4 regions of the Serratia sp. A07 genome follow, and region 1 is predicted to be linked to each of the others. Evidence: predicted binding sites of a transcription regulator. Region 1 holds the regulator's gene; each other region holds the start of a gene.
What was found. Region 1 encodes LexA, which represses DNA repair genes until DNA is damaged. Its sites were predicted from a motif close to TNCTGTATGTACATACAGNA; they were not measured.
Positions count from the first base shown of each region.

Region 2: a site for LexA is predicted at 2,057-2,076, ahead of uvrB (excinuclease ABC subunit UvrB). Genes of this name have one in related genera too.
Region 3: a site for LexA is predicted at 1,663-1,682, ahead of AC4PR2_RS11040 (DNA translocase FtsK 4TM domain-containing protein). Genes of this name have one in related genera too.
Region 4: a site for LexA is predicted at 3,112-3,131, ahead of sulA (SOS-induced cell division inhibitor SulA). Genes of this name have one in related genera too.

Region 1 is NZ_JBZXDO010000022.1:53,124-58,889, reverse strand. It holds gene AC4PR2_RS19380 (CsbD family protein) at 1-115, opposite strand, end outside; gene dinF (MATE family efflux transporter DinF) at 431-1,768, opposite strand; gene lexA (transcriptional repressor LexA) at 1,870-2,478, opposite strand; gene AC4PR2_RS19365 (diacylglycerol kinase) at 2,581-2,949, opposite strand; gene plsB (glycerol-3-phosphate 1-O-acyltransferase PlsB) at 3,099-5,564, shown strand; gene ubiA (4-hydroxybenzoate octaprenyltransferase) at 5,631-5,766, opposite strand, start outside.
Region 2 is NZ_JBZXDO010000002.1:33,829-39,594, reverse strand. It holds gene uvrB (excinuclease ABC subunit UvrB) at 1-1,948, opposite strand, end outside; gene AC4PR2_RS02070 (ATP-binding cassette domain-containing protein) at 3,055-3,777, shown strand; gene bioD (dethiobiotin synthase) at 3,804-4,478, opposite strand; gene bioC (malonyl-ACP O-methyltransferase BioC) at 4,471-5,238, opposite strand; gene bioF (8-amino-7-oxononanoate synthase) at 5,222-5,766, opposite strand, start outside.
Region 3 is NZ_JBZXDO010000008.1:92,044-97,809, reverse strand. It holds gene trxB (thioredoxin-disulfide reductase) at 1-478, opposite strand, end outside; gene lrp (leucine-responsive transcriptional regulator Lrp) at 1,133-1,627, shown strand; gene AC4PR2_RS11040 (DNA translocase FtsK 4TM domain-containing protein) at 1,748-5,392, shown strand; gene lolA (outer membrane lipoprotein periplasmic chaperone LolA) at 5,591-5,766, shown strand, end outside.
Region 4 is NZ_JBZXDO010000008.1:15,489-21,254, forward strand. It holds gene AC4PR2_RS10735 (YccF domain-containing protein) at 1-99, shown strand, start outside; gene yccS (YccS family putative transporter) at 126-2,261, shown strand; gene AC4PR2_RS10745 (TfoX/Sxy family DNA transformation protein) at 2,266-2,922, opposite strand; gene sulA (SOS-induced cell division inhibitor SulA) at 3,152-3,658, shown strand; gene ompA (porin OmpA) at 4,016-5,095, shown strand; gene matP (macrodomain Ter protein MatP) at 5,197-5,655, opposite strand.

The DNA of each region.
Region 1 (5,766 bases):
GCTGTTCGCGTTTCCCTTCGATGACCGTCAGATCGTCATCGGTCAGCTTGCCCCATTTTTCCTTCACTTTGCCTTTAAGCTGCTTCCAGTTACCGTCGGCTTGATCTTTATTCATAGTCTCTCCGTTAACCTGTGGTGAATCAGTGATCCCTGTCGCCGGCCGGGGTTAACCAGAAATTTTTCTGGCCGATACGCCCTTCACCTTAAGGAATATCGCTCCCCTTCATTCGCCAGCCACATGATTCATTCTAGTTAAAAATGGAAATAAAAAAGCCATATGACAGAATAAAAAACCATTAAGAAATGAAATAAACATAAAAAACGCCAAAAAACAATGAGCTAAGCCGGGCAGAACCAGGCTGGAAACATGTAAGCAAACATGAACAAAAACATAAGACAAATTAATAATTAACCCAACAAAGCGCACGGTTTAGCGTGCGGCAAACCAGCTGCCGCGCACCTGATGGCGGTGCCAAATCCAGCCCAGTGCCAGACCGCGCAGCGCCAGAAACACCGCCAGCGCCAGCCAGAGTCCGTGGTTGCCAAGCAGCGGCACGCTGAACAGCGCCAGACCGTATCCCGCCGCAGCCACCGCCATGCTGTTGCGCATCTCGGCACCGCGCGTGGCACCGATAAACATGCCGTCCAGCAAATAGCACCACACTCCGACCAGCGGCAGGATGACCTGCCACGGTAAATAGTGGGCGGCCAACGCACGCAGCTCCGGCAAGGAGGTCAACGCCGCCACGATCTGCTGGCCGGTAACGGCATACGCCAGGGCGAAGGCCAGCGCGACCAGCCCTGCCTGCCTGCAGGCCGCGTGCCACACCTTGCGCAGCTGGCTGTCGTCCCGGGCACCGTAGGCGTGGCCCGAATGGGCCTCCACCGCATAAGCGAAGCCGTCGAGCGCATAGGCGGTGAACGTCAGCAGATTCATCAATACCGCGTTGACCGCCACCACGTCGCTTCCCAGGCGAGCGCCGAAGATGGTCAGCGACGCAAAGCACAGTTGCAGCAGCAATGAACGCAACATGATGTCGCGGTTAAGCGCCAGCAGCCGACGCAGATCGCCACGCCAGGCCTGGCGCAGCATCGGCAGGGTGATACCGCGCAGGCGCATCACCCGCCACGCCAGCCACAGGCCGAGCAGCAGCGTGGCGTATTCGGCGATGGCGGTTGCCGCCGCCGCCCCTCGCACGTTCCAGCCCAGGCCCATCACCAGCCAGATATCCAGCACGATGTTCAGCAGGTTGCCGACGATCAGCAGGATCACCGGCGCACGCACGTACTGCACGCCGAGCAACCAGCCCAGTAGCACCAGATTAGCCAGCGCCGCCGGCGCGCTCAGCCAACGGATCTCAAGAAAACGCCGCGCCTGTTCCAGCACCTCGCCATTGCCACCGACGATCCGCAGCGCCAGTTCGATCAGTGGATAGCGCAACAGGACGATCGCCCCCCCGGCCAGCAGCGCCAGCAGCAACGGCTGCATAAAGGCGCGCGCCAGCGCCTGCGGGTTTTGTGCCCCCAGCGCCTGCGCCGCCAGGCCGGTGGTGCTCATGCGCAGGAACAACAGCAGCATGAACAGGAAGCTGGTCGCCACCGCGCCAATCGCGACGCCCCCCAGATAGATCGGGCTGTCGAGGTGGCCGATCACCGCGGTGTCCACCAGCCCGAGCAGCGGTACGGTGATATTGGAGAAAATCATCGGCAAAGCCAGGCGCCACAGGGCTTTATCGGTGTCGCTGGTGAAGGCGGAAATCAAGCGCATGATGAAATGTTCCCGTAGCAGTGGCGAAGGGCAAGGTCAGAAACAAAAACGCCCCAGAACAGGGGCGATTGATACAAGGGGTGGCACTGAGGGTGCGGCGATTAGATCCAGTCGCCGTTGCGTATCACGCCGACCGCCAGCCCTTCGATAGTGAAATTCTGCTGGCGCAGATCGACCACGATCGGTTGGAATTCGTTGTTCTCCGGCAGCAACTCGACCACGTTGCCATGTTTTTTCAGGCGTTTGACCGTCACTTCGTCTTCGATGCGCGCCACCACGACCTGGCCGTTGCGCACGTCTTGCGTTTTGTGCACCGCCAGCAGATCGCCGTCCAGAATGCCGATGTCGCGCATCGACATGCCGTTCACCCGCAGCAGGAAATCGGCGCTCGGCTTAAACAGGGAAGGATCCACCTGGTAGTGCCCTTCGATGTGCTGCTGCGCCAACAGCGGCTCGCCGGCGGCGACGCGGCCGATCAGCGGCAGCCCCTCTTCTTCTTCCATCAGCAGGCGGATACCGCGCGACGCACCGGAGACGATTTCGATCACGCCTTTGCGTGCCAGCGCCTTCAGGTGCTCTTCGGCGGCGTTAGGCGAACGGAACCCCAGACGCATCGCGATCTCGGCACGCGTTGGCGGCATGCCCGTTTGCGAAATATGATCGCGAATCAGATCGTAGACCTCTTGCTGTCTGGTAGTTAGTGCTTTCATTCCGCCCCCTGTTTGTTTATACAGTCTTGCTGTGAGTATATACAGGTAAGCGCGGATTGGGAACCGAAGAATAAATAAAAATCAGTCAGTAGGCGCCTTTCGTCAGCCAAAATGCTGCCACAAGACCGTGCCCCAAACGAACAGCGCCAGTACGATCGCCAGCGACACCGCCGCCGACCCCATGTCCTTGGCCCGTCCGGACAGCTCATGGTGTTCGCTGCCGATGCGATCCACCACCGCCTCGATCGCGCTGTTCAGGATCTCGACGATCATCACCAGCGCTACCGATCCGATCAATAAAATGCGCGCTATCGCACCCACATCCAGCCAGACTGCCAGTATGATAGCCAAGAGGGTGACCACCAGTTCCTGTCGGAACGCCGCCTCGTGTTGCCAGGCGGCGGAAAGCCCTTTATAGGAATAGCCGGCGGCCTTGATGATGCGGGTCAGTCCGGTTGCTTGGTTTGCCATGTTTTCGTGCCTTTCTCAGAGGTCGGTCATAATAACAAGAGTCTAGAACAGTCCGCGCTGACGGCTCTCGGTTTTCGAACACCACAGATCTGCTACCCGGTTTCTGGTATGCTTGCGGCGCATTGCTAACAAGAGGCTTCACGTTGTTTATGTCAGGTTGGCGTAAAATTTATTATAAAATATTGAATTTACCACTTAAATTGTTGGTAAGAAGTAAGGTCATCCCTTCAGATCCGGTTACCGAGCTAGGGTTGGATCCCTCACGGCCGATTTTGTATGTTTTACCTTACAATTCCAAGGCGGATTTGCTGACGCTGCGCACCCAGTGCCTGGCGCAGGATCTGCCCGATCCGCTCAACTCGCTGGAGATCGACGGCACCGTGCTGCCGAGCTACGTGTTCATTCACGACGGCCCGCGCGTGTTCCGCTACTACACCCCGAAAGAAGAGTCGGTAAAGCTGTTCCACGACTATCTGGATCTGCACCGCAGCAATCCGGATCTCGACATTCAGATGCTGCCGGTTTCGGTGATGTTCGGCCGCTCGCCGGGCCGCGAAGGCCACGGCACGCCGCACCTGCGTCTGTTGAACGGCGTGCAGAAATTCTTCGCCGTGCTGTGGCTCGGCCGCGACAGCTTCGTGCGTTTCTCCAACACCGTTTCGCTGCGCCGCATGGCCACCGAGCACGGCACGGATAAAACCATCGCGCAGAAACTGGCGCGCGTGGCGCGCATGCACTTCTCGCGTCAGCGCCTGGCCGCGGTAGGCCCGAGCCTGCCGGCCCGCCAGGATCTGTTCAACAAGCTGTTGGCGTCCAAAGCGATCGAAAAAGCGGTCGAGGACGAAGCGCGCAGCAAGAAGATCTCGCACGAAAAGGCCCAGCAGAACGCCATCGCGCTGATGGAAGAGATCGCCGCCGATTTCTCCTACGAAACCGTGCGCCTGTCCGACCGCGTGCTGAGCTGGACCTGGAACCGGCTGTATCAGGGCATCAACGTCACCAACGCCGAGCGCGTGCGCCAGCTGGCGCAGGACGGCCACGAGATCGTCTACGTGCCCTGCCACCGCAGCCACATGGACTACCTGCTGCTGTCCTACGTGCTGTATCACCAGGGCCTGGTGCCGCCGCACATCGCCGCCGGCATCAACCTCAACTTCTGGCCGGCCGGCCCGATCTTCCGCCGCTTGGGCGCGTTCTTCATCCGCCGCACCTTCAAGGGCAACAAGCTGTACTCGACGGTGTTCCGCGAATACCTCGGCGAGCTGTTCACCCGCGGCTACTCGGTGGAATACTTCGTGGAAGGTGGCCGTTCCCGCACCGGGCGTCTGCTGGAGCCGAAGACCGGCACCCTGTCGATGACCATCCAGGCGATGCTGCGCGGCGGCACCCGTCCGATCACGCTGGTGCCGATTTACATCGGTTACGAACACGTGATGGAAGTGGGCACCTACGCCAAAGAGCTGCGCGGCGCCACCAAGGAAAAAGAGAGCCTGCCGCAGATGCTGCGCGGCCTGCGCAAGCTGCGCAATCTGGGCCAGGGTTATGTCAACTTCGGCGAGCCGCTGCCGTTGACCGCTTACCTCAACCAGCACGTGCCGCAGTGGCGCGAGTCGATCGATCCGATCGAAGCTCAGCGCCCAAGCTGGCTGACGCCGACGGTCAACGATCTGGCCGGCCAGATCATGGTGCGCATCAACAACGCCGCCGCGGCCAACGCCATGAACCTGTGTTCCACCGCGCTGCTGGCTTCGCGCCAGCGTTCGCTAACCCGCGAACAGCTGGTCGAACAGCTCGAGTGCTACCTGCAGCTGATGCGCAACGCGCCTTACGCACGTGACGTCACCGTACCGACGCAAACGCCGGACGAGCTGCTGGATCACGCGCTCAACATGAACAAGTTCGAGGTGGAAAAGGACAACATCGGCGACATCATCATCCTGCCGCGTGAGCAGGCGGTGCTGATGACCTATTACCGCAACAACATCCACCACCTGCTGGTGCTGCCGTCGCTGATCGCCAGCATCGTGATGCATCATCGCCGGGTATCGCGCGCCGAACTGCTGCGTCAAATCGGCATGATCTACCCGATGCTGAAAGCCGAGCTGTTCCTGCATAACGACAAGGAACAGCTGCCGGAGGTGCTGCAGCCGGTGATCGACGAGCTGATCCGCCAACAGCTGATCTGCGACAAAGGCGACGAGCTGGTGCTGAACCCGGCGCGCATTCGCCCGCTGCAGCTGCTGGCCGCCGGGGTGCGCGAAACCCTGCAACGCTACGCCATCACCATGTCGATCCTCAGCGCCAACCCGAGCATCAACCGCGGCGCGCTGGAGAAAGAGAGCCGCATCATGGCGCAGCGTCTGTCGGTGCTGCACGGCATCAACGCGCCGGAGTTCTTCGACAAGGCGGTGTTCTCCACCCTGGTGGCGACGCTGCGCGAAGAAGGCTATATCAACGATAGCGGGGATGCGATCCGCGAGCACACCCTTGAGGTGTACAACATGCTGAGCGAGCTGATCACGCCGGAAATCAAGCTGACCATCGAAAGCGTCAACATGCCGGCAGAGACCAACGCCCTGCCGCAAGCCGACGCGGAAGAAGAGCAGGACGAGTGATGTCGTCCGGCACCGAAACACAAAAGGCACCCCCTGGGGTGCCTTTTTTCTTGCTTTGCGAAACCGTTACGCCGGCAGATAGCTCAGCGCGATGCCGATAAATACCACCAAGCCGACATAGTTGTTCTGCAGGAAGGCCTTGAAGCAGGCTTCGCGCTCGCGGCCGGCGATCTGTTTTTGCTGGTGAATGAACAGCGCGCCC
Region 2 (5,766 bases), on a different contig from region 1:
CGAACTCCAGGTTTTGCGCGTGGGTGTACATCTGCGCCTCCAGATCGCGGATTTTCTGATCCAGCGCTTTCGGCGTGAGGTTCTGAAGCGAAGCACCGCCGTCCAGCGCCTTGCCCTTGCCTTTGTTCTTGGCGCGGTTGACCGGCTGGCCGATCTGCAGAATATCGCCGACCTTCTTGTTCAGCCCCTGCGGCACGATGCCGTTGGCTTCGTTGTAGGCCTGCTGCTTGGCGCGGCGCCGCTCGGTTTCACCGATCGCCTTGGCCATCGAATCGGTGATGCGATCGCCATACAGGATCGCCTTGCCGTTCAGGTTACGCGCCGCGCGGCCGATGGTCTGGATCAGCGAACGCTCGGAACGCAGGAAGCCTTCCTTGTCGGCGTCCAGAATCGCCACCAGCGACACCTCAGGCATGTCGAGCCCCTCACGCAACAGGTTGATGCCCACCAGCACGTCGAACTCGCCCAGACGCAGGTCACGGATGATTTCGACCCGTTCCACGGTATCGATGTCCGAGTGCAGGTAGCGCACGCGCTCGCCATGCTCTTCCAGGTATTCGGTCAGGTCTTCCGCCATGCGTTTGGTCAGGGTGGTCACCAGCACGCGCTCGTTGATCGCCGCGCGCTTGCGGATCTCGGAGAGCAGATCGTCCACCTGGGTGGCGACCGGCCGCACCTCCACGATCGGATCCAGCAGCCCGGTCGGCCGCACCACCTGATCGATCAGATCGCCCCCGGATTTCTCCAGCTCATATTTGCCCGGCGTCGCGGAGACATAGATGGTCTGCGGCGCCAGCGCCTCGAACTCCTCGAAGCGCAAGGGGCGGTTGTCCAGCGCCGACGGCAGGCGGAAGCCGTACTCCACCAGCGTTTCTTTACGCGCGCGGTCGCCCTTGAACATCGCGCCGATCTGCGGAATGGTGACGTGGGATTCGTCGACCACCAGCAGGCCGTCCGCCGGCAGGTAGTCGAACAGCGTCGGCGGCGGCTCGCCCTCGGCGCGCCCGGACAGGTAGCGCGAGTAGTTTTCGATACCCGAGCAGTAACCCAGCTCGTTCATCATTTCCAGATCGAACTGGGTGCGCTGCGTCAGGCGCTGCTCTTCCAGCAGCTTGTTGTTGGCCAGCAGCACCTTGCGGCGGTCCGCCAGATCGACCTTGATCTCTTCCATCGCCTGCATGATCCGCTCACGCGGCGTCACGTAGTGCGATTTCGGGTAGATGGTAAAACGCGGCACCACCTGCTCGATCTGCCCGGTCAGCGGATCGAACAGCGACAGCCGTTCCACTTCATCGTCGAACAGCTCGACGCGCAGCGCCAGCTCGTCCGACTCCGCCGGGTAAATGTCAATCACCTCGCCGCGCACGCGGAAGGTAGCGCGCTGGAAGGCCTGATCGTTGCGGGAGTACTGCAGCTCCGCCAGCCGGCGCAAAATGGATCGTTGATCGATGATCATGCCCTGGGTCAGGTGCAGCATCATCTTCAGGTAAAGATCCGGATCGCCCAGGCCGTAGATCGCCGACACCGACGCCACCACCACCACGTCGCGCCGCTCCAGCAGCGCCTTGGTGGCGGAAAGACGCATCTGCTCGATGTGCTCGTTCACCGAAGCGTCTTTTTCAATGAAGGTGTCGGAGCTGGGCACATAGGCTTCCGGCTGGTAGTAGTCGTAGTAGGAGACGAAGTATTCCACCGCATTCTCCGGGAAAAACTCTTTCATCTCGCCGTACAGCTGCGCCGCCAGCGTCTTGTTCGGCGCCAGCACCATGGTCGGCCGATTCAGATCGGCTATCACGTTGGCGATGGTGAATGTCTTGCCCGAACCGGTGACCCCCAGCAGCGTCTGGTGCGCCAGGCCGTCTTCCAGCCCCTCTTCCAGTTTGCGGATGGCTTCCGGCTGATCGCCGGCCGGTTTGAACTCTGAATGCAGTTTGAAAAGTTTACTCATTGCTCGGCTACCCTGTGGAGATGCGCGCGCTCAGGCGGCCAGCCGGCTCTGCGCCGGGCATGGCCCCTAATTATGGAAAGTGTCGGCGATTTGCGCCAGTGCCCATGATACTGGATATAAAACCAGCTTCAAGCGGATTCGTCGCTGGGATCGACGCCGCAGCAACGCCGCTGCACCGTGGCGTTACAGCCCGGTGACATTTTTATTGTCAATAACAGATTTATCCCCAGAACTTGCCGCGAATTAACTTATTGATAGCACCGCGTCGAAAAATCATACATAGAGGCCTGATCAATACCCCTGCGTCTTGATTTTAATTAAATTATTGATATTTAATAATATTAATAAAAAGACGAGAATGCGGACAAAGCGAACAGAACCCGCGTCGGCTCTCGCTTTACAGCGTTTTTCTAAATCTAATACACAAGGTTATCCACAGGAATAGTGGATAACTCTCACCGCCCCGCCCGGGGCGGGAGTTACAGAAAGAAAGCTTTTCGCCCTTTACACTCGCCAAAATGCCTTTTTTAGTTATTTTTTCATAAAAATATCGCTTTGTTTATGCCGATTAATACTAAAAATCCCCATTGCCAAAATCGCATTGGCCCCTTTCACGCGGATCGCTCTTGACGGCAGCGCAACGCCTTGCACCATGCCCTGACCAAAGAGCACCACAAGAGTGCAAAAAACGTCCGGGTTAACTTCCCCGCGTATTTTCGGGCCGCCACGGCAGCGCCTGTCAGGCCTGACGCGTGGTTAACAAGGCGATAACAATCCCCGTTTTCACCCGGCGGCAAAACTGGCCTGAGAGTTGCTTTATCTTCCTGCGTATAAACGCGGTGCGACAGCATGATGCGCTGCCTTCCGCGACGCGTAATCTCCGCGGCGCTATCGCCCGTAAAAGCGCAAGAACGACACCAAGTCGTCACAAGCGTCGTTTTTAACGACATATTGACTGTCATTCCGTCTACCGCAGACCTTGCTCTGGCTCATTAGACGGACGGCATTTTGTTCCAGACATTGCCACACTCGGGAAATTCGCCGCGCATGCGGCCTTTGCAGTCCCCGCCAACGAGTGAAACGGGCGTCTATGAGGAGAATGCCAAATGCTGAGCCTGAGATCGGTCAATCAATTTTACGGGCAGAACCACACCCTGTGGGACATCAACCTAGAGCTGCCGCGCGGCCAGTGCACCGTGCTGCTCGGCCGCAACGGCGTGGGCAAGACCACGCTGGTCAACTGCATTATGGGGCATGTGCCGGTGGTGAGCGGCAGCATGACCTGGCAGCCGGCGGATCAGCCGCCGCAAAACCTGTTGCTACAGCCGATGGAGCGCCGCGCCGCGCTGGGCATCAGCCACGTGCCCCAGGGGCGGCAGCTTTTTTCGCAGCTGAGCGTGGAGGAAAATCTGCAGGTGGCGCAAATGGCCGGGCGCGGCGCCCCTCGCCGCATTCCGCCGCTGATCTACAGCCTGTTTCCCCATTTGCGCCAGATGCGCGCGCGCCGCGCCGGCGATCTTTGCGTGGGCGCCCAACGCCAGCTGGCGATTGGTCGGGCGCTGGCCCAGGAGCCGGCGCTGCTGATCCTCGACGAACCGACGGCGGGCGTCCCCCCCTCGATAGCTACCGACATCGGCAACGTGATCCGCAGGCTCAACCGCGAATTGGGCATGACCATTTTACTGGTGGAGCATCAGCTGCCGTTCGTGCGCCGGGTGGCGGACCGCTTCTGCCTGTTGGACAGCGGGCGCTCGGTGGCGCACGGCGCACTGGCGCAGCTGGATGAGGCGTTGATCGGCGCCGGGCTGGCGCGCCAGGAAGGAGAATGAGGGAGAAAGCCTCCCTCATGGAGGGTTTATAGCAGGCTGATATCCAGATACTGCCCCAGCGGCGCCCGCTCGGCCTGCGGCAGGTGCGGGATTTCGCCCAGCAGCGGCGCCGGCAGCATGCGGCGCAGCGTGGCCAGGTATTCCTGATGCCGTCGCCCCGGCGGCGGCACGTCGTTGGCGATCCAACCGGCCAGCGTCAGCCCCGCCTGTTGCACCGCCTGCGCCGTCAGCACCGCGTGGTTGATGCAGCCCAGTTTAATGCCCACCACCAGGATCACCGGCAGTTGCTCCTGCTGCACCCAGTCGGCGAAGGTGTACTGCGCCGACAGCGGGGTAAACCACCCGCCCGCGCCCTCGACCAGCACCCAGTCGGCGCGCTGCTCCAACCGGCGCAGGCCGTCGGACAGCTGCGCCGCCTCGATCGGCCGGCCTTCATCGTCGCTGACGATATGCGGCGAGGTCGGTTCGGCAAAAACGTAAGGGTTGACTTCGTCGTAGCGGAGCGCCACGCCGCTGTTGGCCTGCAGCGCCAGCGCGTCGCCGTTGCGCAGCCCCTCGGCGGTCATCTCGCTGCCGGAAGCCACCGGCTTATAACCGGCGCTGCGGTAGCCCGCCCGGTTGGCGGCCTGCAGCAAGGCGCTGCTGGCGACGGTTTTACCGACTTCGGTGTCGGTGCCGGTCACGAACCAACGTTTAATCACGATAAATCACTCCATAAACCAGATGATAGCTGAGTGGGAACTGCCCCTGCCGGCACGGGTAAGCCGCCTGCAGCGCGGCGAGACGGCCACGCGACATCAGGCCGCCCTCGCGCCCCTGATGCAGGTGCGTGGCCCCGATGCCCTTGAGCGAACGCATCAGCGTCATCACGTCCGGGTAGTTCAGGGTGCGCAGCTCCGTGACCAGCTCGTGCCGATAGTCAGCACAGGCGGCGCGGATCTGCGCCAGCGGCAGGAAAGCGTTCACGTGGCGCTCGCCATCCACCTGTTGCCAGGCGTCCCCCAGTTCCTGCAGCGATCCCGCCGCCAGCGTGGAAAACAGAATTACGCCGCCGGGGCGGGTCACGCGATACAGCTCCGCCAGCGCGGCGGGCAGATCGCTGCACCATTGCACCACCAGGCTGCTGAAACAGATGTCCATCGCCGCATCGGGCAGCGGCACCTGTTCGATATCGCCCAGCAGATAATGGTGCGCCGCCTGCCGTTGACGGGCGACGTCCAGCATGCCCGGCGCCAGATCGAGCGCGGTCACCTGCTTGCCGCGCTCGCGCCACAGGCGGCTGAAATAGCCGGTGCCGCAGCCGGCATCCAGCAGCCGTTCGCCCGGATGGGCACTCCCCATCCCCAGTAAGCGCTCGCCAACGTCTCGCTGCAGCGCGGCGGCGGCGTCGTAGCTGCCGGCGGCGCGGCTGAAGGCCGAAGCGACCGCCTGTTTGTTCACCGCGTCATTGGCTGACGTCATGCAATACCTCCAGCAGGCGATCGATGTCCTGCGGCTGATGCGCCGCCGTCAGGGTGATGCGCAGCCGCGCGCCGCCCGGCGGCACCGTCGGTGGGCGGATGGCGCTCACCCACAGCCCGCGCTCGCGCAGGCGGGTCGCCAGATCGAGCGCGCGTTGATTGTCCCCCACCAGCAGCGGCTGGATGGCGGTATCGGAATCCGTCAGGGTTAGCGCCAGCGGCGCCGCGCCCTGGCGGAAACGCCGAATGTTGTCCTGCAGCCGGGCGCGCAGTTCATCGCCCTCTCGAATGCAGGCCAGCGCCGCCTGCAGCGCACAGGCCTGCGCCGGCGGCATCGCGGTGCTGTAGATCAGATGGCGGGCGAACTGCAGCAGATACTCGGCGGTCGCCTCATCGCACAGCACCGCCGCGCCGCTGACGCCGAACGCCTTGCCGAAGGTCGCCACCAGCAGTTCAGGGCGCACGCCCTGCTGCCAGCAGCTGCCGCGGCCTTGCTCGCCGCGCACGCCGACGCCGTGGGCATCGTCCA
Region 3 (5,766 bases), on a different contig from region 1:
CAACGGCGGTGTTGCCGCCGCCGACCACGGCGACTTTCTGGTTGCGGTAGAAGAAACCGTCGCAGGTCGCACAGGCGGAAACGCCTTTGCCCTTGAACGCGTCTTCGGAAGGCAGGCCAAGGTAGCGGGCGGAGGCGCCGGTTGCGATGATCAGCGCGTCGCAGCTGTATTCACCGCTGTCGCCGAACAGGCGGAACGGACGCTGCTGCAGATCGACGCTGTTGATGTGATCGAAGACGATTTCAGTCTGGAACTTCTCCGCATGCTCGCGCATGCGCTCCGTCAGCGCCGGGCCGGTCAGGCCTTCGGCGTCGCCCGGCCAGTTTTCCACTTCGGTGGTGGTGGTCAGCTGGCCGCCTTGTTCCATACCGGTGATCAGCACCGGGCTCAGGTTGGCGCGCGCCGCGTAAACGGCGGCGGTGTAACCGGCCGGGCCGGAGCCCAGAATCAGTAATTTGCTATGTTTAGCCGTGCCCATGAATAACCTCTTTATTCCACAATGGCGGACAATGGAACCGATTGTAGGGAAAATGGCGCAGTAAAAAAAGCGCCGGGCGACGTTGTTAACGATTTGTATGATAGTTGTCGCCTATTAATGCACCCGCTGTCGGCAAATCGTACGCTGAACGCAGAAATTTACCTTATCAAAGCCGCATTCGGCTGCCGAATCGCCAACCGCGCAAAAACGGCGCCTTCTGCGACTTCAGCCGCTCCCTGCCGGGGTTTATCTGCCAGCGATTCATAACCAAAAATGGGATGCAGACTTTTCGTGACGGTACGTTGTTCTGATTTTGCTTCTTTTACTTTGACAATCCGCTGCGCATTTGCGAAAACATCATAGGAAGAAGAAATTATCCCCGTAACACCAGCAAATCGTACGTATTTGCGCCGCGAGGCGGCAATGCGCGGTGGATGTGCGGAGCAGGGCGCGCAAGCGTTTGCAGATTTTTTCTCGACCTAAACGTCGTTACCGGCGTCGCGCGGGGTTGGACAGACAGGCTGCGCGGCGTGGAATGATGGTAGTGAAGAAGCATATGACAGGCATCGGGTCTTCGCTTGGAACGAACCCTTACACATTGACGTTGGCTAGGGTGTGGCAAGTGCACGGAAGAAAATAAGAGAGACAATAATAATGGCAGACAACAAGAAACGCCCGGGTAAAGATCTTGACCGTATCGACCGCAACATCCTGAATGAGCTGCAGAAGGATGGGCGTATTTCGAACGTCGAGCTTTCGAAGCGCGTGGGGTTATCCCCGACACCATGTTTAGAACGCGTGCGCCGTCTCGAGCGCCAGGGTTTCATTCATGGCTATACCGCATTGCTCAACCCGCATTATCTGGATGCGTCCCTGCTGGTTTTCGTGGAGATCACGCTGAACCGCGGCGCGCCGGATGTGTTTGAGCAATTCAACTCGGCAGTGCAGAAGCTTGAAGAAATTCAGGAGTGTCATCTGGTTTCCGGCGATTTCGACTACCTGTTGAAAACCCGCGTACCGGACATGTCGGCTTACCGCAAACTGTTGGGTGAAACCTTGCTGCGTTTGCCGGGGGTCAACGACACCCGTACCTACGTAGTGATGGAAGAAGTGAAACAGAGTAACCGTCTGGTTATCAAAACACGGTAAGGTGCAGGTGCAAAACCTGATTAAATTGGTTACACTCCTGTTTATTCATACAGTTTCGGCGCCGGGGACGCTTCTCGGCGCTGTTGCTATGTCAGCTAACAGGAACCTGGAGAGCCTTTCTTGAGCCAGGAATATACAGAAGATAAAGAAGTTACCCTGAAAAGACTCAGCAGTGGCCGGCGTTTGCTGGAAGCTGTGCTTATCGTGGTAGCGATTTTTGCCGTTTACCTCATGGCTGCGCTGGTCAGCTTCAACCCGTCTGACCCAAGCTGGTCACAGACCGCGTGGCATGAGCCGATTCACAATTTGGGCGGCGGTGTTGGGGCCTGGTTGGCCGACACGCTGTTCTTCACCTTCGGGGTGCTCGCCTACGCGATACCGCCGATCATGCTGGTCCTGTGCTGGGCGGCCTATCGCCAGCGCGGCAACAGAGACTACATCGACTATTTCGCGCTCTCCCTGCGCCTGATCGGCACCCTGGCGTTAGTGCTTACCTCCTGTGGGTTGGCGGCGCTGAACGTTGACGATCTCTATTACTTCGCTTCCGGTGGCGTGATCGGCAGCCTGCTGAGCAACGCCATGTTGCCGTGGTTCAACGGCATCGGCGCCACGCTGGCGCTGCTGTGCGTGTGGGCGGCGGGGCTGACGCTGTTTACCGGCTGGTCCTGGCTGGTGATCGCCGAGAAGATCGGCGGTGCTGTGCTGGGCGTCGCGACGGTGATGACCAACCGCTCGCGCCGCGAAGAGCGCTATTTCGAGGATGACGAACGTTACGTTGACGACGAGCCTGAGCAGGCAGGGAAGGGCGCCGCAGCCGCGGTTGCCGCGACCGCCGCCGGAGCCGCGGCCGCCGATGACGACGTGTTGTTCTCCGCGCCTTCGGTCACCGAAAGCGCCAAAGAGGCGGCGGAAGACGCCGCCGATCCGTTGCTCAGCGGCCTGCGAGCCGACGATGGTGAGGTTGAAGCCGACGCCGCGCCAATCGCGCCGGCGGCTTCGCCTGCACCGGCGGTGACGGCAGAGATCCACGAGCCCGTTGCCGCACCGATCGCCACACAGGCGCCGTCGGTAACGGTGGCGCCGGCCGCGCCGACCTCGGTCAATCAGCACCCGGTGAGCGCCCCGGCGCAAGACGCCACGCCGCCGCTGTATTCCTTCGAAATCCCGGAAGAAACGCCTGCGCCTAAGGCGACGCGTCCCGTCGATCCTTATCGGGACGACGATGAGCCGCGCCTGGGCAATTGGCAAGAGCCGGCTGCGCCGCAGTCGCCGGCGCGTTCTCCCTTTGATTTTACCGCCGCGCAGCGCGACAGTGCCGACGTCAGCGGAGCGGGTGGTTTCAGCGCCACCGGCGCCAAGCCACAGCTGGATACGGCAGCCGCTGCCGCTGCGGGCGCCGCAGCGGCGACCTTCATGCCGGCTTTCACGGCCACCAGCGACGGCAATCCGCAGGTTAAACAGGGCATCGGCCCTGAGCTGCCGCGGCCGAATCCGGTACGTATTCCGACCCGCCGCGAGCTGGCTTCTTACGGCATCAAGCTGCCTTCGCAGCGTGCGGCCGAGCAGGAACAGCGCCAGGCCGAGGTGGAGCCTCAGCAGCCGACGGCGGTGAGCCCGCAGGAAGAAGAGGCGCTGCAGGAAGCTGCGCTGCGTCAGGCGTTTGCCGAGCAGCAAAGCCAACGCTACGGTGAAACCTATGCGCCGGAGCAAGATGACGAGAGCGCCCTGCAGGAAGCTGAGCTGAGCAAGGCGTTTGCCGAACAGCAGAGCCAACGTTATGGCGAAGGTTATCAACAGAACGACGAAGAGGCGCTGCAAGAGGCCGCGCTGCGCCAGGCGTTCGCCGAGCAGCAGCAGGCACGCTACGGCCAGCAAGAACCGGCCCCGCAGGCGCCGGCTGCCAGCCCGGTCGATACCCGCAATGCTTTCAGCTTCTCGCCGATGGCGGATTTAGTGGACGATGGCCCGAGCGAGCCGATGTTCACGCTGTCCCCGCAGCTTGAAGAGCGCATTGAACAGCAAAGCGAGCAAGAGGACGACGTGCCGTTCGGCCAGTTTGAGCCTGCCGCGCCGGTTGCCCAACCTCAGCAACCGCACTCGCAGCCTCAACAGTACCAACAGCCGCAGCAGTATCAGCAGCCGTCGCAGCCGCAATATCAGCAGCCGCAGCAACCGGTGCAGCAGCCGCCTCAGCAAACTCAGGCCGAGCAACATCCGGCGATGGACAGCTTGATTCACCCGTTCCTGATGCGCAACGATCAGCCGCTGCAGAAGCCGACCACGCCGCTGCCGACGCTGGATCTGCTGACCGAAGCGCCGAAAGAGGTGGAGCCGGTCGACTCCTTCGCGCTGGAACAGAAGGCGCGCCTGGTGGAGGCCAGCCTGGCCGATTACCGCGTGAAAGCCGATGTGGTGGACATCCTGCCGGGGCCGGTCATCACCCGCTTCGAGCTGGATCTGGCGCCGGGCGTTAAAGCGGCGCGCATTTCCAACCTGTCGCGCGATCTGGCGCGCTCGCTGTCGACTTCGGCGGTGCGCGTGGTGGAAGTGATCCCCGGCAAGCCTTACGTCGGTCTGGAGCTGCCGAACGCCAAGCGGCAAACGGTGTACCTGCGCGAAGTGCTGGATTGCCCGGCCTTCCGTGACAACCCGTCGCCGCTGTCCATCGTATTGGGTAAAGACATCTCCGGCGAGCCGGTGGTGGCCGATCTGGGCAAAATGCCGCACTTGCTGGTCGCCGGTACCACCGGTTCCGGTAAGTCGGTCGGGGTCAACGCCATGATCCTGAGCATCCTGTATAAAGCCACGCCGAAAGAAGTGCGCTTTATCATGATCGACCCGAAAATGCTGGAGCTGTCGGTTTACGAAGGCATTCCGCACCTGTTGACCGATGTGGTCACCGACATGAAAGACGCCGCCAATGCGCTGCGTTGGTGCGTGGGTGAAATGGAACGCCGCTACAAGCTGATGTCTGCCCTGGGCGTGCGTAACCTGGCTGGCTACAACGAGCGAGTCGATCAGGCCGAAGCGATGGGGCGCCCGATCCCGGATCCGTTCTGGAAGCCGACCGACAGCATGGACATCACGCCGCCGGTATTGGAGAAAGAGCCGTACATCGTAGTGATGGTCGACGAATTCGCCGATCTGATCATGACGGTCGGCAAGAAGGTCGAAGAGTTGATCGCTCGCCTGGCGCAGAAAGCGCGTGCGGCGGGTATCCACCTGGTGCTGGCGACCCAGCGTCCGTCGGTGGATGTGATCACGGGTCTTATCAAGGCCAACATCCCGACGCGTATCGCCTTTACCGTGTCGAGCAAAATCGACTCCCGCACCATCCTCGATCAGGGGGGCGCCGAGTCCTTGCTGGGTATGGGTGACATGCTCTATCTGGCGCCGAACTCCTCGATTCCGGTGCGCGTACATGGCGCATTCGTGCGCGATCAGGAAGTGCACGCGGTGGTCAAGGATTGGAAAGCGCGCGAGCGGCCCCAATATAAAGAGGGCATTCTTAGCGGCGGCGAAGACGGCGAGGGCGGTGCCGGCGGCGGTATGGACGGTGACGAAGAGCTGGATCCGTTGTTTGACCAGGCGGTGGATTTCGTGGTGGATAAACGCCGTGCCTCCATCTCCGGCGTGCAGCGCCAGTTCCGCATCGGTTATAACCGCGCGGCGCGCATCATCGAACAGATGGAAGCGCAGGGCATCGTCAGCGAGCAGGGGCACAACGGCAACCGCGAGGTGCTGGCGCCGCCTCGGCACGATTGATGGTCGTTTAGCCATTGCAATTCAATAAGAAAGGGCCGCTTAAGCGGCCCTTGTGCAAAGAAGCGTAAACCCGTTTCTTCTCGGAACATTGGCCTACCGGCCGATCGCCGGCTTCGGGTAAAGTAAGCGGGTAAAGGGTTGATTTGACCCGCACGGCGTCGCCCTGCGGTTAACGCATTTCATAAGGTATCTGGAATAATGAAAAAACTGTTAGTTGCCTGCTGTCTGCTTTCGGGATTCGCTTCTACCTCCGTGCTGGCCGATGCCGCGCAGGATCTGCAAAGTCGCCTGGCGAAGGTGAACAGTTTCCACGCCAGCTTCTCACAAACCGTGACCAGCGCCGACGGCGCCGCGGTGCAACAGGGGGAAGGCGA
Region 4 (5,766 bases), on a different contig from region 1:
GCCATCGCGCTGTGGCCGGTGGGGCGCCGCGTCGTCTCGGTAGAAATGGCCCAGCAAGCGCGTATTGAGAATGCTCGCCGCCACTATCATCAGCGTTAATTTTTTCTCCGTTTGAGGAGTTTTTCGTGCTCTCTTTTGCACCCGCAGTTCGTCGTTATACCTACAACAGCAACCTGCTGTATCACCTGCGCATCCTTATTGCGCTGATCGGCACCACCGCCGTTCCCTGGTGGCTGGGCATTCCCAAGCTGACCATCCCGCTAACGCTGGGCGTCGTGGCGGCGGCCCTGACTGATTTGGATGACCGCCTGGCCGGCAGGTTACGCAACCTGCTGATCACGCTGGTGTGCTTCTTTGTCGCCTCTGCTTCAATCGAGCTGCTGTTCCCCTACCCCTGGTTGTTCGCCCTTGGCTTAACCACGTCGACCTGCGGTTTTATCCTGCTCGGTGCCTTGGGGCAACGTTACGCCACCATCGCCTTCGGCGCGCTGCTGATCGCGGTTTATACCATGCTCGGCACCGCCATGTACGATGCCTGGTATCAGCAGCCGCTGCTGTTGGTGATCGGCGCACTGTGGTACAACCTGCTGACGCTGGCGGGCCACCTGCTGTTCCCTATCCGGCCGCTGCAAGAGAACCTGGCACGCTGCTACGATCAGTTGGCCAACTATCTGGATGCCAAAGCCAATCTGTTCGATCCCGATGCCGAGCGCGACGCCGATCTGCCCTGGATGGATGTCGCGATGGCCAACAGCGCCCTGGTCGCGTTGCTTAACCAAACCAAAGCCTCGCTGCTGACGCGCCTGAAAGGCGATCGCGGCCAGCGTGGCACCCGCCGCACCTTGCACTACTATTTTGTCGCGCAGGATATCCACGAACGCGCCAGCTCTTCCCACGTTCAGTACCACGCACTCAGCCAGCAATTCCGCCACAGCGACATTTTGTTCCGCTTCCAGCGTTTGCTGAGCATGCAGGCGCGCGCCTGCCGCCAATTGGCGCAATCGATCCTGCTGCGGCAAAAGTACCAGCACAACCCGCGCTTTGAACCGGCTTTCAGCCGCATTCAGGAGGCATTGGCGCGCATCGCCGAAACCCAGGGCAATACCGAGCAGACCAAGGCGCTGGCGCATCTGTTGAAAAACCTGCATGCGATCGATGCGCAGCTGGCCAATATCGAATCAGAGCAGACGCTGGCCAGCGGGCAAGCGGAAGAGAACAGCCTGGCCGATGACCGCTTAACTGGCTGGAGCGATATCCGGCTGCGCATCAGCCGCCATTTGACGCCCCAGTCGGCCCTGTTCCGCCACGCGATCCGCATGTCGGTGGTGCTGTGCGTGGGTTACGCCTTCATTCAATTCACCGGCATGCAGCACGGTTACTGGATCCTGTTGACCAGCCTGTTCGTCTGCCAACCGAACTACAATGCCACCCGCCGACGCCTAGCATTGCGCATCATCGGCACCCTGGCCGGTATTCTTATCGGCCTGCCAATCCTCTATTTCGTGCCTTCACTGGAAGGACAGCTGGTGTTGATCGTCATCACCGGCGTTCTGTTCTTCGCTTTCCGCACCGTACAATATGCGCACGCGACGATGTTCATCACGCTGCTGGTGCTGTTGTGCTTTAACCTGTTGGGTGAAGGATTCGAAGTGGCAGCTCCGCGCGTTTACGATACCTTGCTAGGCTGCGCCATCGCCTGGGCGGCAGTCAGCTTTATCTGGCCGGACTGGAAGTTCCGCCAACTGCCGGCGGTGGTGGATAAAACGCTGAATGCCAACTGCCGTTATCTGGACGCCATTCTGGTGCAATACCACCAGGGTAAGGATAACGGCCTCGCCTACCGCATTGCGCGGCGAGATGCCCACAACAGCGATGCCGAGCTGGCTTCGGTCATCTCCAACATGTCCGCCGATCCCAAGGCCGACAAGGCGCTGCAGGAAGCCGCCTTCCGCCTGCTCTGCCTGAACCACACACTCCTGAGTTATATCTCGGCGTTGGGTGCGCACCGCGAGCGGCTGAATACCCCTGCCACGCTCGACCTGCTCAATGATGCCGTGTGTTACGTGGACGGCGCCCTGCATCAGGAAGAACAGAACAGCCAGCGCATTGCTCAGGCGCTGGAACAGTTGGCGGAGCGGATTCGCCAAGCCGTTCCGGAACCTGAAAGCAAAGAACAGCTGGTTTTGCAGCAGGTGGGGCTGGTGCTCGAACTTCTGCCGGAACTCACCGCGCTGCACACCCAAATCAATAAGACAGCCTAATCATTCAGGGCCCGCTCGACGGGCCCTGAATCACCGGCTCATGTCCATGGCGGCGCATCGCCATCATATGATCGAACCAGCGCACCAATTCGTTATGCAATTCAGCCGGTAATGCCGCCTGATGATAACCGGCTATCGCCCCGCCCAGCGACAACAGGACTCGCAATCCCAGATTGGTCTGTTGTTGCAGCAGGCTAAGATAGCTGCGTTTCGCGCCCTGCAACCGCAGGTCATAGGCGTTGCGGATACCCGCTCGCCACAACAGCCGCTCCATATTGACATCTATATTCGGCAGCGCCTTCAATCTGCCGTGGTCGCCGGCCTTGAGCCGCTGTTCCCGACGGGCCTCCCTGACAGCTTGCCAAGCCAGCCCCACCAATTCGTTACGTTCCCGCCACAGGGACTCGTCAACCCAGTAATAGCGCAAAGTGATGGGCACTCCGCGCTTGGAATAGACCATATTGACCATGCCCCGAGCGCGAAAGGCCGGTTCCATGCTCGCCGTAGCCCGCAAATACAGCTCGCCTTCCGCTATCACTGCAAACATCACCCCCTCAGCCAACAGCCCATAGCCGCCAAACTGTGACCGCGTGGTGATGGTGCCCAGCGCCGCGAAGCAACTTTTAGCCTGCGTGATTCTTCTCGTCGACATCCTTTTCATAGCATTCCTCCTTTTTAGGTTCCGGTCGTATTATTTCTCTCATCAATGAAAAAAGTAACGTGAACAACTAATTAGAAAAATACGCACTATCCGTCTGCATGCCAATCACAAAAAACACCGGTACAAAAAATGATCGCAATTATGCGAGCCGCTACGAAAATTTGGGTTGATCTTATCCGAAATCAGGGATACTGTATAAACATACAGTAACACGACGGGCGGGAACTTTATGCGTACTCAATCACTCTACCAACCTCATTTTAGCCATGGCTCTTTTACCGCGAACAGCGTTGCGAAGAACACAAATGTCGGCAAAGAGAATGGCTTGATCAGTGAACTTGTTTACAACGAGCGCCAGCCCGCAGTGGCTCAACTGCTGTTGCCCCTGCTGCAGCAACTGGGCAAGCAGTCTCGTTGGCTTCTGTGGCTGACGCCGCAGCAAAAGTTAAGCAAGCAATGGCTGCAGCAATCCGGCCTGCCGGTGGATAAAATGGTGCAGTTGAGCCAAATCAGCCCGGTGAATACGGTTGAGGCAATGGAAAAAGCGCTGCAAACGGGGAACTACAGCGTGGTTCTCGGCTGGTTGCCCGAGCTAACGGAGGAGGATCGTCTAAAATTGAGACGTGCGGCAGAATTGGGTAATGCCTACGGGTTTATCATGCGTCCTCAACGTGACATTGACCCGACTCACGGACACTGTTCCACCCTAAAAATTCACTCTTCTTTGTATCATTAAGTAAATTTAGGATTTTTCCCATCATTTTCGCACCCCGTAGAGGGAACCTTTGCGGGATAAGGCACAAAGCTAGTCCGGCTGCGGTTTGCCAAGCAAAAACGCCCGATGAATCGCCGTTTTTTTAGGCTAAGAATGTTAGCAAATATGTACGATTCCGCGTTTTTTTTTAGAGCCTTATCACATCACACTTGTAACTTTCGCGCCACGTTGTAGACTTTACATCGCCAAGGTTGCTCTATAACGTCAGAAAAACTGGCGAGTAACAAACGAGGGCTTAAACCTTGGCGAAGGAATTTAACCAAGGGCTTAAAACAGCTTTAAAGCTCATTGCCTATTTGGATGATAACGAGGCGCAAAATGAAAAAGACAGCTATCGCATTAGCAGTGGCACTGGCAGGTTTCGCTACCGTAGCGCAAGCCGCTCCAAAAGATAACACCTGGTACACCGGTGCTAAACTGGGCTGGTCCCAGTACCACGACACTGGTTTCTACGGTAACGGTTACCAGAACGGTATCGGCAACGGCCCAACCCACAAAGATCAGCTGGGTGCCGGCGCGTTCCTGGGCTACCAGGCAAACCAATACCTGGGCTTCGAACTGGGCTATGACTGGCTTGGCCGTATGCCTTACAAAGGCAGCGTGAACAACGGTGCTTTCAAAGCGCAGGGCGTTCAACTGGCCGCTAAACTGAGCTACCCAATTGCTGACGATCTGGACATCTACACTCGTCTGGGTGGTATGGTATGGCGTGCAGACTCCAAAGCTAACTACGGCAACGGCACTCGCCTGAGCGACCACGACACCGGCGTTTCTCCGCTGGCTGCTGTTGGTGTTGAATACGCACTGACCAAAAACTGGGCTACCCGCCTGGACTACCAGTTCGTAAGCAACATCGGTGACGCAGGTACCGTTGGCGCACGTCCAGACAACACCATGCTGAGCCTGGGCGTTTCTTATCGCTTCGGTCAGGATGACGTAGTTGCTCCAGTTGCTCCAGCTCCAGCTCCGGCTCCAGTTGTTGAAACCAAGCGTTTCACTCTGAAGTCTGACGTGCTGTTCAACTTCAACAAAGCAACTCTGAAGCCACAAGGTCAGCAGGCTCTGGATCAGCTGTACTCCCAGCTGAGCTCCATGGATCCTAAAGACGGTTCCGTAGTTGTTCTGGGTTACACCGACGCCGTTGGTTCTGCTCAGTACAACCAGAAACTGTCTGAAAAACGCGCACAAAGCGTTGTTGACTACCTGGTCTCCAAAGGCATCCCGTCAGACAAAATCTCTGCACGTGGCATGGGCAAAGCTGATCCAGTTACTGGCAACACCTGTGGCTACAAAGCTGGCCGCGCTACCAAAGCTCAGATCGACTGCCTGGCACCAGATCGTCGCGTAGAGATCGAAGTTAAAGGTATCAAAGACGTTGTAACTCAGCCTCAGGGCTAAGTTTACTCGCCTAATAAAAAACCCCGCATTGCGGGGTTTTTTTTCGTCCTGCTGTTATCAGAACATTCAAGACCCAGTGTAACTAAGGCGCTCTGCCCCGTTTACTTAGGTTCTTTACCGAGAATCGCCTTCAAATCTTCTTTCAACGACGACATCTGATTCGCATACTTCTCTTTGCGCTCAGCATCTTCGATAAGCTGCACAACCGTTTCCGACAGCGTGACGCCACGACGGCGCGCCAGGGCTGCCAAGCGTTGCCAAACCAAAAACTCCAGATCGATAGATTTTTTACGCGTATGCTGGTGTTCTGCGTTAAAATGACGTTTGCGGCGGGCGCGGATCGTTTGCTTCATCCGGTTATCCAGCTCCGGATTCATATGAGCGGCAATCCATGCAAGTACCTTGACCGGCTCATTTTCCAGCTTCAGCAGCTCGTTAACCGCCTCCTGAGCAGCGCTGTTTTCAATGTAGCGGGTAATAAGTTCCCCTTCCCGGTGCTTCTTCACCAGGTACTTCCATTTCCAACCGCTCTCCAGATTTTCCAGTTGCTGATATTTCATCTTGAGCTCTTCAGTGACCGCGTAACTTCAAATAAGCATAACAGCTTTGCGCCGAATTTCCCCGGCAATTAAGCCGTCTTTTAGACTGTTTTTTGCACAGTCATCGCGCGA